3 regions of the Paenibacillus mucilaginosus 3016 genome follow, and region 3 is predicted to be linked to each of the others. Evidence: predicted binding sites of a transcription regulator. Region 3 holds the regulator's gene; each other region holds the start of a gene.
What was found. Region 3 encodes Rex, which represses fermentation and respiration genes when NADH is low (regulators of the CRP and FNR family bind a similar motif). Its sites were predicted from a motif close to TTGTGAAATATTTCACAA; they were not measured.
Positions count from the first base shown of each region.

Region 1: a site for Rex is predicted at 1,936-1,953, ahead of adhE (bifunctional acetaldehyde-CoA/alcohol dehydrogenase). Genes of this name have one in related genera too.
Region 2: a site for Rex is predicted at 2,299-2,316, ahead of qoxA (cytochrome aa3 quinol oxidase subunit II). Genes of this name have one in related genera too.

Region 1 covers NC_016935.1:1,963,476-1,967,691, forward strand. Annotated here, with positions in the region: gene PM3016_RS08860 (hemerythrin domain-containing protein) at 510-1,052, shown strand; gene hpf (ribosome hibernation-promoting factor, HPF/YfiA family) at 1,068-1,607, shown strand; gene adhE (bifunctional acetaldehyde-CoA/alcohol dehydrogenase) at 1,999-4,216, shown strand, end outside.
Region 2 covers NC_016935.1:7,953,954-7,958,169, forward strand. Annotated here, with positions in the region: gene PM3016_RS33030 (cbb3-type cytochrome c oxidase subunit I) at 1-1,160, opposite strand, end outside; gene qoxA (cytochrome aa3 quinol oxidase subunit II) at 1,236-2,234, opposite strand; gene PM3016_RS33040 (hypothetical protein) at 2,616-2,876, opposite strand; gene PM3016_RS33045 (pectinesterase family protein) at 3,074-4,216, opposite strand, start outside.
Region 3 covers NC_016935.1:3,497,205-3,501,420, reverse strand. Annotated here, with positions in the region: gene PM3016_RS15255 (DUF47 domain-containing protein) at 190-810, shown strand; gene PM3016_RS15250 (inorganic phosphate transporter) at 871-1,866, shown strand; gene PM3016_RS15245 (redox-sensing transcriptional repressor Rex) at 1,941-2,561, opposite strand; gene dinG (ATP-dependent DNA helicase DinG) at 2,558-4,216, opposite strand, start outside.

The DNA.
Region 1 (4,216 bases), 1.5 Mb from region 3:
ATGGGTCGGCACATGATGGGAGGTTTTAAGTTGAGAGAGGTGTGAAAGCATCGCAGATTGGAGCCCCATACCCACCCGGCAAGCACTCAAACGTATGGGTCGGCACATGATGGGAGGTTTTATAGTTCAGAGCTTCGTGAGGAGGGTAGCAGTGTGCCCATACCTGTCCCTCTCGATTACACAAATGCATGGGTCAGCTCAGGGCAGGAGGTTTAAGGTTTAGAATTTTGTGAGGGCGGCAGCTTTTAATTATATCTACAGCGATTAAAGCACCGTGCCCGTTCCCACGAATGCCCGAAATGGCTGGACCCGCACATGAAACAGGGGTTCCAAGTTTATGCACAACGACAGCTCCACCCGACCGCCCGGATCACCCGCCCACGGACGGTCTTTTCCCATTTTTAAAGTTGTCCATTGGAGATGTGATCCACTTCACTTACAGTGCACTCCGGCGAAGCGTATGATGAGGTCAGAAAGAACATTCCAGCAAGTAACGGAGGGATTACACCATGAAACAATCTACTCCACCGCATATGGAACGTACGGGCGAAGCCCATGTCACGGAATTGTCAGCCGCGATGGACCGGCTTAGAGAAGAACACGAGATGCTCGCCGGTCTGCTCGAAGAGATGGAAGAGCAGGCCATGAAGGTAGGCCAAGCCGAGAACCGCGCCCAGGCCTGGGGGCGCCTGCAGCACCTGCGGCTGTGGACGATCGGCGTAATGCAGGAGCTGGACGCCCACTCCGGCTGGGAGGAAGAGACGCTGTTTCCGTTCCTCGCGTCCTACTTCCGCCTCCGCCAGGAGCCGACGATGATCCCTTCCCTCTGGATGATGGAGAAGGAGCACGCGATGGCTGAGGAATATGTGGAGACGTTCATGAGAGAGTTCCACAAGCTGCGCGCGGACTCCCCGAAGGATGAGATGAAGAAGGCGGCCGCTCTGCTGATCCAGGCGTGCTATATCCTGAAGAGTCACCTGGCCAAGGAGGAGCAGATCGTGTTCCCGCTGGCCGAGCAGGTGCTGACCGATGTAGATTACCTATTCGCTTAAGAGGAGTGATGAGAGATGAGACTGAACGTCCACGGCAAACACTTCGAGGTTACTCCGGCACTGGAAGCATACGCGCAGGACAAAATCGGCCGGCTGGAAGGCTGGCTGCACCCAGGCACCGATGTGCAGATCAACCTTTCCGTGCAGGGGCACAGACACCTCCATGTGGTGGAGGTCACTATCCACGAAGAGGGGACGGTGTTCCGCGCGGAGGAGAAGCAGGAGGACATGTACGCCTCCATTGACCTCGCGGCCGACAAGCTTGAGCGGATGATCCGCAAGTGGCGCGAGCGGCTCAGACGCCGCAGCCGGCGCGGAGACGGCCGGACGGGCGGAGCGGAACCGGCACTGCCGGCCGCCTACGAGGACGCGGAGGAGCTCGGCGTAGTACGGTCCAAGCGCATCCAGCTGAAGCCGGTGGAGCTCGAAGAGGCGCTGCTGGAGATGCAGCTGCTCGGGCACGACTTTCATCTCTTTTTCAACCGGGAGACCGGAGTTACGGAGCTGGTCTACAAGCGGCACGACGGAACGTTCGGCCATCTGACGACGGCCTGAGGCACAGTGGAACTCCCTCGGACGGAGCCCGGAGCAGGGAGGCGAGCCAACTCACCGCCCTTGGTCCAACCGAAGCGGGTCATGTCAAGCCCAGGTGAACGCTCACCAAGGGGATTCAAGTCCCGTCCCTGGTCCCATCGAAGCGGGATCAAGTGAAACGCAAGGCCGCTCCCCCGAGTGAGCCAACTCACAGCTCGCAGGATCATCCATTGTGCGCGAAGTCACAAGCATCACGTATCCATGCTCAACCAGCAGCGTCCCGCCGCCAACCTCCATGAAAAACTTTCAAATACAGCCGGATGCTGTAAAACAGATCACAGATCCACGTTTGTGAAAATAGTAACATAGGTTGTGGAAAGGCAATCCAATCGAATCATGGAGGCGGAGAGACATGGCGATTAGAGAGAAACAGGAAGAACAGGCAAAGCCGGCGGCGGAACAGGAAGTAGGCCGGCTTGTCGCCAAGGCGATCAAGGCGCAGCAGGCATTCATGCGGCTCGACCAGGCGCAGGTGGACGCGATCGTGCAGGCGATGGCCCTCGCGGGGCTCGAGCAGCACATGAAGCTCGCGAAGATGGCCGTTGAAGAGACCGGACGCGGCGTCTACGAAGACAAGATCACGAAGAACCTGTTTGCGACCGAGTACATCTACCACAGCATCAAGTATGACAAAACGGTGGGCGTCATTGAGGAGAATCCTTACGAGAACTACCGCAAAGTAGCCGAGCCGGTAGGCGTGATCGCCGGGGTAACGCCGGTCACGAACCCGACCTCCACCACGATGTTCAAATCTCTGATCGCCATGAAGACCCGCAATCCCATCATCTTCGCATTTCACCCGTCCGCACAGAAATGCAGTGCGGCTGCCGCCCGCGTCGTCGTGGAAGCAGCCGTGAAGGCGGGCGCACCGGAAGGCTGCATCCAGTGGATCGAGCATCCTTCCGTCGAAGCGACCGGGCTGCTCATGAACCATCCGGATGTGGCGCTGGTCCTGGCTACCGGCGGCTCCTCGATGGTCAAAGCGGCTTACAGCACAGGGAAGCCGGCGCTCGGCGTAGGCCCCGGCAACGTGCCGTGCTTCATCGAGAAGAGCGCCGATCTCAAGCAGGCCGTCACGGACCTGATCCTCTCCAAGACGTTCGACAACGGTATGATCTGCGCCTCCGAGCAGGCGGTCATTATTGAAGAGGATGTCTACGCCGAAGTGCGCCGCCTTATGATCGGGTTCGGCTGCTACTTCCTGAACGGCGAAGAGACCGAGGCGGTATCGAAGCTTGTCATCAACAGCGACAAGTGTGCGGTGAACGCCGTGATCGTCGGCCAGCCGGCCGTGAAGATCGCGCAGATGGCCGGCATCAACGTTCCGGCCGACACGAAGATCCTGGTCGCCGAGCTGCAGGGTGTAGGTCCGGCTTACCCGCTCTCCGCGGAGAAGCTCAGCCCCGTGCTGGCGTGCTACAAGGTGAAGAACGCCGTCCAGGGAATCCAGCGGGCCGCGGAAGTGACCGCCTTCGGCGGGATGGGCCACTCCTCCGTGATCCACTCGAAGAATGATGCGGTGATCGCCGACTTTGCCGCTGCGCTGAAGACGGGCCGCGTCATCGTGAATTCGCCGTCCACCCACGGGGCGATCGGCGACATCTACAACACGAACCTGCCTTCCCTGACGCTCGGCTGCGGCTCCTACGGCCACAATTCGACGACCTCCAACGTTACGGCGGTCAACCTGATCAACGTGAAGCGCGTCGCCTACCGCACCGTCAATATGCAGTGGTTCAAGATTCCGCCGAAGGTCTACTTCGAGAAGGGCGCGACCCAGTACCTGGAGAAAATGCCCGACATCTCGCGCATCCTGATCGTCACCGACCCGATGATGGTGCAGCTCGGATACGTGGAGCGCGTGGAGCATTACCTGCGCAAGCGCCAGACGCCGGTGGCTGTGGAAGTATTCAGCGACGTCGAGCCGGATCCGTCGGTGGATACGGTCGAGCGCGGCACGGATCTCATGGAACGCTTCCAGCCGGACTGCATCATCGCCCTCGGCGGCGGCTCCCCGATGGACGCGGCGAAGGCCATGTGGCTCTTCTACGAATATCCGGAGACGAGCTTCCAGTCGCTGAAGCAGAAATTCATGGATATCCGCAAGCGGGTGTACAAATATCCGCGGCTCGGCCGCAAGGCGAAGTTCGTGGCGATTCCGACGACGTCGGGTACGGGCTCGGAAGTCACCTCCTTCGCGGTCATCACCGACAAGAAGCAGGGACAGACCAAATACCCGCTGGCCGACTACGAGCTCACGCCGGATGTGGCGATCATCGATCCGGACTATGTGTACTCCCTGCCGAAGACGGCGGTCGCTGATACGGGGATGGACGTACTGACCCACGCGATTGAGGCGTACGTCTCGGTGATGGCGAACGATTATACGGACGGCCTGGCAATGAAGGCAATCCAGCTCGTGTTCCAGAACCTCGAGAAGTCTTATGCAACGGCGGATCCGGTGGCCCGGGAAAAAATGCACAACGCCTCGACGATCGCCGGGATGGCTTTTGCCAACGCGTTCCTCGGGATCAACCACTCCCTGGCGCACAAGTGGGGCGGCGAGTTCC
Region 2 (4,216 bases), 4.3 Mb from region 3:
AAAGCGATGGTCCACAGCATCGGGGTCGTGAACTTGATCCGCCCGCGGTACATCGTGAACAGCCAGTTGAAGACCTTGGCCCCGGTCGGTATCGCGATGGCCATCGTGGTGATCGCGAAGAATACGTTGACGTCTGCGCCGGAGCCCATCGTGAAGAAGTGGTGGACCCAGGTGAAGAACGAAAGGACGCTAATAATTAACATGGCGAAGACCATGGACTTGTAGCCGAACAGGGTCTTCTTGGAGAACGTTGCGACGATCTCGGAGAAAATCCCGAACGCCGGCAGAATAACGATGTATACTTCCGGGTGGCCCCACATCCAGATGAGGTTGATATACATCATCGGGTTGCCTCCGCCGTCGAGCGTGAAGAAGTGCGCGCCGAGGAAGCGGTCCAGGAAGAGCAGTGCCAGCGTCACCGTCAGAATCGGGAACGCGAAGATAATGATGATACAGCTGGAGAATACGGACCAGGTGAACATCGGCATTTTCATCAGCGTCATGCCCGGTGCGCGCATCTTCAGGATCGTGACGATAAAGTTAATGCCTGTGGCAAGGGAGCCGATACCCGAGATCTGAATCCCCCAGATATAGAAGTTCTGGCCTACGCCCGGGCTGTGCTCGAGACCCGACAGCGGCGGATAAGCGAGCCAACCCGCATCCGGCGAACCGCCGATGATGAACGAGACGTTGAAGAGCATCGCGCCGAAGAAGAAGAGCCAGAAGCTCAGCGCGTTCAGGAACGGATAAGCTACGTCGCGCGCGCCGATCTGCAGCGGCATAATGACGTTGAACAAGCCGAACATAAGCGGCATCGCCATGAAGAGAATCATGATGACGCCGTGCGTCGTGAAGATCTGGTTATAGTGCTCGGGATGCAGGAATTCCGCATTCGGCACGGCCAGCTGCAGACGCATCAGCAGGGCGTCGACCCCGCCGCGGAAGAGCATGAGAATGGAGCAAATGATATACATGATACCGATCCGCTTGTGGTCGACGGTCGTCAGCCATTCGCGCCAGAGCCAGACCCACTTGCGGAAGTAGGTCAGGACGAACACGATGGCCACCATCGCGATCGCGATGCTGACTTGCGCCCCCAGGATCAGCGGGTCCCCGGTAACGAAAAACTCGGATGCAAACTCTTGTATCTTATCGAGCATGTAGAGGACTTCCTTTCGCTGGTTTTCTCCTTGTAATTCACAGGGTTGCCTGTGTTAGCGGGTGTTCAAGCCGGATTAATGGCCCGTGTGTCCCGAATGGTCCGTGCCGGTCGAGCCGCCCTGGGTATGGTCTTCCTTGGCGTCAGGCAGCGGCTGCTGCACCGGATCGGTCTTCGACTGAGGCGTCGGTTCGTTATGCTGCCCGTGAGCGTGGCCGCCCGGAGCATACTTGGTGACAATGCGCTGGAACAGGCCTTCCGGGAACGAAGAGTACAGGACCACCGGGGAAGTCCCTTTCTCCGCCAGCTTCTCGTACGAATCGTTCGTGAGCTTCTCCGGCGAAGCCTTGACTTCTTGAACCCAGGCGTCGAACTGGCTTTGCGGCTTGACGTCCACGAAGAATTTCATGTCGCCGAAGTACTCGCCGCTGAAGTTCGCGCCCGACCCGTAATACCGGCCTTCATGGTCGGCCTGCAGGAAGAGCGTCATGCCCATGCCGGACATCGTGTACATCTGCCCGCCCAGCTGCGGGATCCAGAAGGAGTTCATCGGCGCGTCGCTGGTAAGCTCGAACTTCACCGGCACATCCTCCGGAATCTGCAGGTAGTTGACCGTTGCGATCCCCTGCTCCGGATAAGTGAACAGCCACTTCCAGTCAAGCGAGGTTGCCTGAATCGTGATTGCCTTCTTCTCGGACTCGATTGGCTTCGTCGGCTCGAGCGCATACGTATATCGGGCCGTTACGGCAGCCAAAATAATGATGATAAGGATCGGAATCCCCCACCAGATCAATTCGAGCTTGGTGCTGTGGGAGAAATGCGGCTCGTAGGCCGCCGTACTGCCTTCCCGCTCACGGTATTTCCATACGATGTAGGCGGTCAGGCCGAGAACCGGAAAGAGAATCACGGCGCACAAGAGGGATGAGATCAGAATCAAATCCTTCTGGTCCGAGGCGATCGGCCCCTTCGGGTCCAGAACCATTGGCTGCTCACCGCAGGCCGAGAGCAGCAGCACGCCTGCAAGCAGGAGCAGCATCGGAAGTGCCCTGCGAAGCGTCCGTTTTGTTTGTTGCATGGTGGGTGGTCCTCCATTCTCCTCATTCTACGGTTGACATCTTAACATAACGAAAAGGTAAAACTTGTGACAAAAATCACAAACGCAAGTTCTCAAAGTTCTGCCTTTGGAAGTTCAGGGGAATGTATAGGCTATCCGTCCTCCATCCGGCGTCATTTTGATGACTTACGACTACAAGCAGAAGTGATATGTATAACATAGCAGATTCTCTCCGGCTTTACGCGGGGGTTAACAAATACGTCAAAACTTCGCCTTTTCTCTGCAACAAGTTTGTCACCAAGCCGACAAAAACGCAAAAAACACCCTCGTCCGGACTGGTTCCGGTTGGGGGTGTTCCAAAAATTAACCTAATCTGTATGGTTTTGGGCCGGTATTTCCGCCTTATTTCTCCGAATTGGATGCGCGGGAATGGACCAGGTGGATCGCAGTCCGCATGACGTAAATGTGAACGCTGCCGACCATGCAGCCGATTCCTACCATGAGGCTCGGGTTGCGATCGCTGAAGTGATGTAAGTTAAACAGGCTAAGAAGAAGTCCGAAGCCCAGGAAGATCCATGCTGCTGCAGTCATCCAACCCACGAGGCGGTTTACATCCCGCTCTCCCTGCATTTCGCTTTGTACTGCCGCTGTTTTTGTCGTCATAGGATTCACTCCAAAACAGATAATGTAAGTGCTTTAGTAAGGCAAGATCAGTATACCATACTTTACCCGGTTTGTTCAAAGATTATTCACTTTTTGATCAAAAAATAGACAAAAGTCTGAACGCTTTCAAAGAAGGGGCCGGACAGATGCCAAAAAATCCTCCGGCGGCCGGCCGGGGGATTGCTCTTCCTGCGTATTTAATGATGTCCGAGGGACGGATTGGCAAAGGATGGACTGAGCCCCTCCAGCACTTTCTTCGGATCCCAGTCACCGAAGTAAGCCTCCGGCGTGTGAAGATCCGCCTGCTCTTTGGTGAGCACCGGACGCGTTAGGCTCTCCAGCGCCCCCGGTCCTCTGCTGTCATATTCGAAGAAGCGCGCGTTCTCCGCCTTGGAGGCCCCCATATCCACCCAGCCCGTCGACGTGATGTGGCTGCCCATGTGGGTGTGCTTGAACACGACGCTCGCTATGGCATTCGTATTGCCGCCTGGCTGCCATGGACGTCCCAGAGAAACCGTGCCCTCCATACCCGGATCGCTTGTCAGCCGGCAGTTGATGAACAGGTAGCCGTACGGATTGGAGTTCAGTGTGCTGGCTGCCGTAATATAGCCGTTATTGGTATCGGAACCGCGGTCCAGAGAGTGGATGCGGGAATTCTCGAAGACCGCCGTGGCGGCGCCGAAAATGAAGTCGACGTCCCCTTCAATATAAGAGTCCACGAAATACTGGCGGCCGAGGTTCGGGTAGAGCGTGTCCTGGTTGCCAATAAAGCGGCAGTCCTTGAAGATCGCGCGGTCCGCCTGCGTCTTGATCGCTACGGCCTGCTTGTTCTGGTACGGCGAATTCGCCTCGTCGAATGAGTTCTCGAACGTTACGCTGACCGCCGTAAAATTCTCTCCCTTGACCGTCACCGTGGCGCTGCCCGTGGTTCCGTACGTGCCGCTGCCGTCCGGCTTCGGTGTGCCGCTGGCATTATCATAGGTAATCACCGTACGCTTCGCGTTCTCGCCTACGAGAGTAACATACGGCTTGTCCACGTTGAGTACTTCCTTATAGACCCCTGCCTTCAGATAGATGACATAAGGCGACGCCTGGTCCGCCGGCACATCCGAGATGGCTTTCTGAACGGAACGGTACTGCTTGACGCCGTCGATAACAGCCCCTTCGGTTCCTTGGTAAGAAGAATCGACGATCGCTTGCTTGGTCATTTGCTCCTGCTCCTTCATCGTTGAGGCTGAGAATACGGCTCCTTCCGTTCCAGCGGAGGCTGCGGAGGCTGCATCCGGCAGGGCTCCCCAAGGCGCCGCGGCGGTTACCAGCAGGAATGCCCCCAGGGCCAA
Region 3 (4,216 bases):
CTTGCTCTGGGACCCCTTAACAATCATGAGAATGTGGCATCAAGGACAAACTAAGATTGCAAATCATTACATGAGTATGTTATTTTTAATTTTGTGTGAATTTGGGCTGTTTTCCTACATAAAACCCGAAAAATTTATTAATTTTTTGTAAATTTCACAATCTTTCACAATCTTGGGAGGCCAAAAACAATGCTTTTTACCAAAAAAAACGACACCGACTTTTTGCTGCTCTTGATCAAAGCGTCGGAAAATACACTGGATGCTGCGCAAAAGTTCCGCGATGCGGTCATGGGCACCGAACCGCCGGCGACGTTTTACCCGCAGCTGAAAGAACTTGAGCATAAAGGGGACCAAATCACACACCAGATCTACAAAGGGCTGAACAAGGTTTTCATCACGCCGATTGACCGTGAAGATATCATGGTGCTGGCTACGAAGCTTGACGATGTGCTCGACGGCATCGAAGCGACCATCGCCCGTTTTGACTATCTGAACATTACGGTTTCCGATAATTATATGAAGGAATTTTCCGCGGTCATCGTGGCCAGCTGTCAGCACATTCTCGACGCCTTCAAACTTCTCGCCAAAAAGAAGTACATGCAGCTCTCCGAGCATACGGTTCAGATTAATTCCCTGGAGAACGAGGCGGACCGTCTGATGCGCGAAGGAATCCGCGAAATCTTCATGAATCCGAAGGACCCGTACCATGACTTCAAACTCAAGGAGCTGTACGAGCGTCTGGAAGAAACAACGGATGCCTGCGAAGACGTAGCCGATATTCTCGACAGCGTAGTTCTGCGTTACTCCTAACGCAGCCGTTCGTACTCCAACCCATACCCTTTGATCCAGCGGCAGCATTAGGAGGAACCCATGTTAACAACTATTATCGTCATCGTAGCACTGGCGCTGCTCTTTGACTTTATCAACGGCTTTCACGATACGGCCAACGCTATTGCCACTTCCATTTCGACCCGTGCTCTTAGCCCGCGGGTTGCCGTCCTTGGTGCGGCCATACTCAACTTTGTCGGAGCCATCTTCTCCTCGGAAGTGGCAAAGACCGTCGGCGGCTCGGTCGCCAACCCGGCAACCATCGAGAACGGCATGCATATCGTTATCGCAGCCCTGATCTCGGCGATCATCTGGAACCTGCTCACCTGGTATTACGGTATCCCGTCATCCTCATCGCACACGTTGATCGGCTCTCTTGCAGGTGCGGTCATTGCGGGTGCAGGGATGGGCGCCCTCAACTGGGACGGTTTCCGCTCGATCGTCATTATTCTGGTGTTATCCCCGATGGTCGCTTTTGCTACCGGGTTTATCATCATGTGGATCATCCGCCAGCTCATCGTCATGAGCGGGAACAGCTCCCGGACCAAGCTGAACCGGACGTTCCGCAGCTTTCAGGTCATCTCGGCGGGTCTCCTCTCCTTCTCCCACGGCGGCAACGACGCCCAGAAGGCAATGGGTATTATCGTCTTCGGTCTCGTATCGATGGGATATCAGGATACACTCGATGTACCGCTCTGGGTTAAACTTTCAGCGGCAACGGCGATGGGTCTCGGAACCTCCATCGGCGGCTGGCGCATCATCAAGACGATGAGTAAGAAGCTCCTGAAGATCGAGCCGGTCAACGGCTTCGCTTCAGACCTGAACTCCTCCATCGTCATTCAGGTCTCTACTCACCTGGGGATGCCGCTGTCCACCACGCACGTCATCTCGTCTTCTATCATCGGAACAGGCTCGGTTATGCGGTTCCATGATGTCAAGTGGGCGACGGTGACCCGGATGATCATGACCTGGGTGATCACTATCCCGATCTCGATGATTCTGGCCTACTTGATTTACAAGATTATCTTCAGTCTGTAGCACTCGGAACAGACCAAAAAGCCCTGAGCTTCAGCTCCGGGCTTTTTGGTGTTCTAGGATCTTATCATCGCGAATTAGTCCAGATAATATGCGAGACTCTGCAGCTCCGTCGTGAAGTCGGCGTGATGCACCCGCACCTCGGATGGAACCTTGATAATGAGCGGTGCAAAATTCAATATCGCTTCCACCCCGGACTCGACGAACCGGTCCGCAACCTGCTGGGCTTCCGCAGCCGGCACCGTAATAATGCCGATGCGCACCTTGGCCTCTTGGATGACCTCGTTCAGCTCGGACATGGGCTTCACCTTCAAGTTATTGATCGACTCGCCGATCTTGTTCTCCTGCGCATCGAACACCGCGACGATCTTCATGTTATCCTTCAAGTAAGCGTTATAATTACAGAGCGCCCGGCCGAGGTTCCCCGCGCCCACCAGGGCGACGGGGATAACCTTGTCGAGCTTGAGAATCTGCCGGATCTTTTCAATCAGATAATCCACATCATAACCGATTCCTTTTTTGCCGAACTCTCCGAAGTAAGCGAGGTCCTTGCGGATCTGCGCCGGATTCAAGTCCAGCTTCACGCCGAGATCCTGTGAGGAAACGGTTTGCACATTCTTCTTGCTGAGTTCATTCAGGAACCTCAGGTAAATCGGCAGTCTCCGGACAACCGCTTCCGATATTTTTATCGTCTTCATGCTTCGTTCTCACCCATCCACTGCTTTATTCTTGGCACGAGCTGAGCCGAGTTCATATGCTCGATCCTCGGACCCGGGAGCGAGTACAGAAAATACTTGCCGTACTGCGTATCGATCACTCTCGTGTCGTAGATGATCACGATGCCTTTATCGGCTGCGGTCCGGACAAGCCGCCCGAAGCCCTGCTTGAACCGGATCACCGCTTGAGGAACGGACAGCTTCATGAAAGCGTTCATCCCCCGCTGTTTGAGCTTCTCCGTCTTCGCTTCGACCAGAGGGTGGTTCGGCGGCTGGAAAGGAAGCCGCACGATCGCCAGGCAGGTCAGCGCATCGCCCGGGATGTCCACACCTTCCCAAAAGGAGCTTGTTCCGAGGAGGACGCAAGCCTTGCTGTTCTGGAACAGCCGGGTCAGCTTGCTGCGGTTGCTGCTGTCGACTCCCTGCCCGAGAACCGTTATCCCGAACGAAGCCAGCACATCCTTAAGTCCAGCATGCGCCAGCTTCAGCATCCGGTTGGAGGTGAAGAGCACGAGCATCCGGCCTCGGGTCTGCAGCGCTACCTCCGCCAGCGATGGAATCAGCCGGTCGAGGAATTCCTTCTCCCCTGCCGCCCCCTTGAGCGTAGGAAAATCCCTTGGAATGACGACGAGGGCCTGCTCCCTGTAGTTGAACGGAGAAGGCAGCTGCACCGTACGCAGCTTCCCTTGCTCTTCGTCTTTCTTAAGGCCCAGCTGTTCGCAGGTATAATCGAACGACTTGCCGACGGACAAGGTCGCAGAGGTTAGAATGACACTGTCCTTCACACCGAAGAACTGTCCCTGAAGCATCGAACTGACGTCGATCGGTACGGAAGACAGCTGCAGCGACCGGTTCTTGTTGTAGTGGCCGGCCTCCATCCAGTACACATAGTTCTCATCCGGCATCGTCATGAAGAAATGGAGTGCATCCTTCTGCCGGTGCAGCTCCTTGACCGACCCGCTGAGATCGGTAAGAACTCCCTGCACATCGTAATCGTCCTGTACTTCCTTGATGTCCGAGATGAGACGCTCCACTTTCTTCAGCGTATCGTTAAACAGAAGCATGATATTTTCTTCCGTGACCATCAGCTTCTCCCAGCCGGAAGGCAATTTCTCTTTGCGCACCCGGTAGACGAGCGCATTGCCTTCGCTCTGCTGCGATGGATCGCTACGCGAGACAAGCAGCTGATACAGCATCTCGGACAGACTCTCCCACTCCTCCCGGAGTACCAGCAGCTTCTCTACCGCTTCGTCAACGACTAAACACCAGGTCCTGGCCTTCTCGTCTTCGTGACGCTGCAGCCGGAAGCGCAGGGAGGAGAGCTGACCGGCCCGGCTGTCCTTATACAGCCAGGCTATGGCATTCGAGAGGCCGTGATAATGCAGCTCGATGCCCAGATGCTTGCCGGCCACATCCTCAAAGTGATGAGCCTCATCAATGACCAGGTGCTTATAGGAAGGAAGCAGCCGGTTCTCCGCCTTCGTATCCGTGAACAATAGAGAGTGGTTCGTTATAATGACGTCGGCCGAATTCGCCTGGTGTCTCGCTCGGTGATAGAAGCAGCGCTTGAACCAGGGGCATGCACGGTTCAGACAGGATTCCGTATCGCTTTCGACGGAGTGCCAGAACTGCCGTCC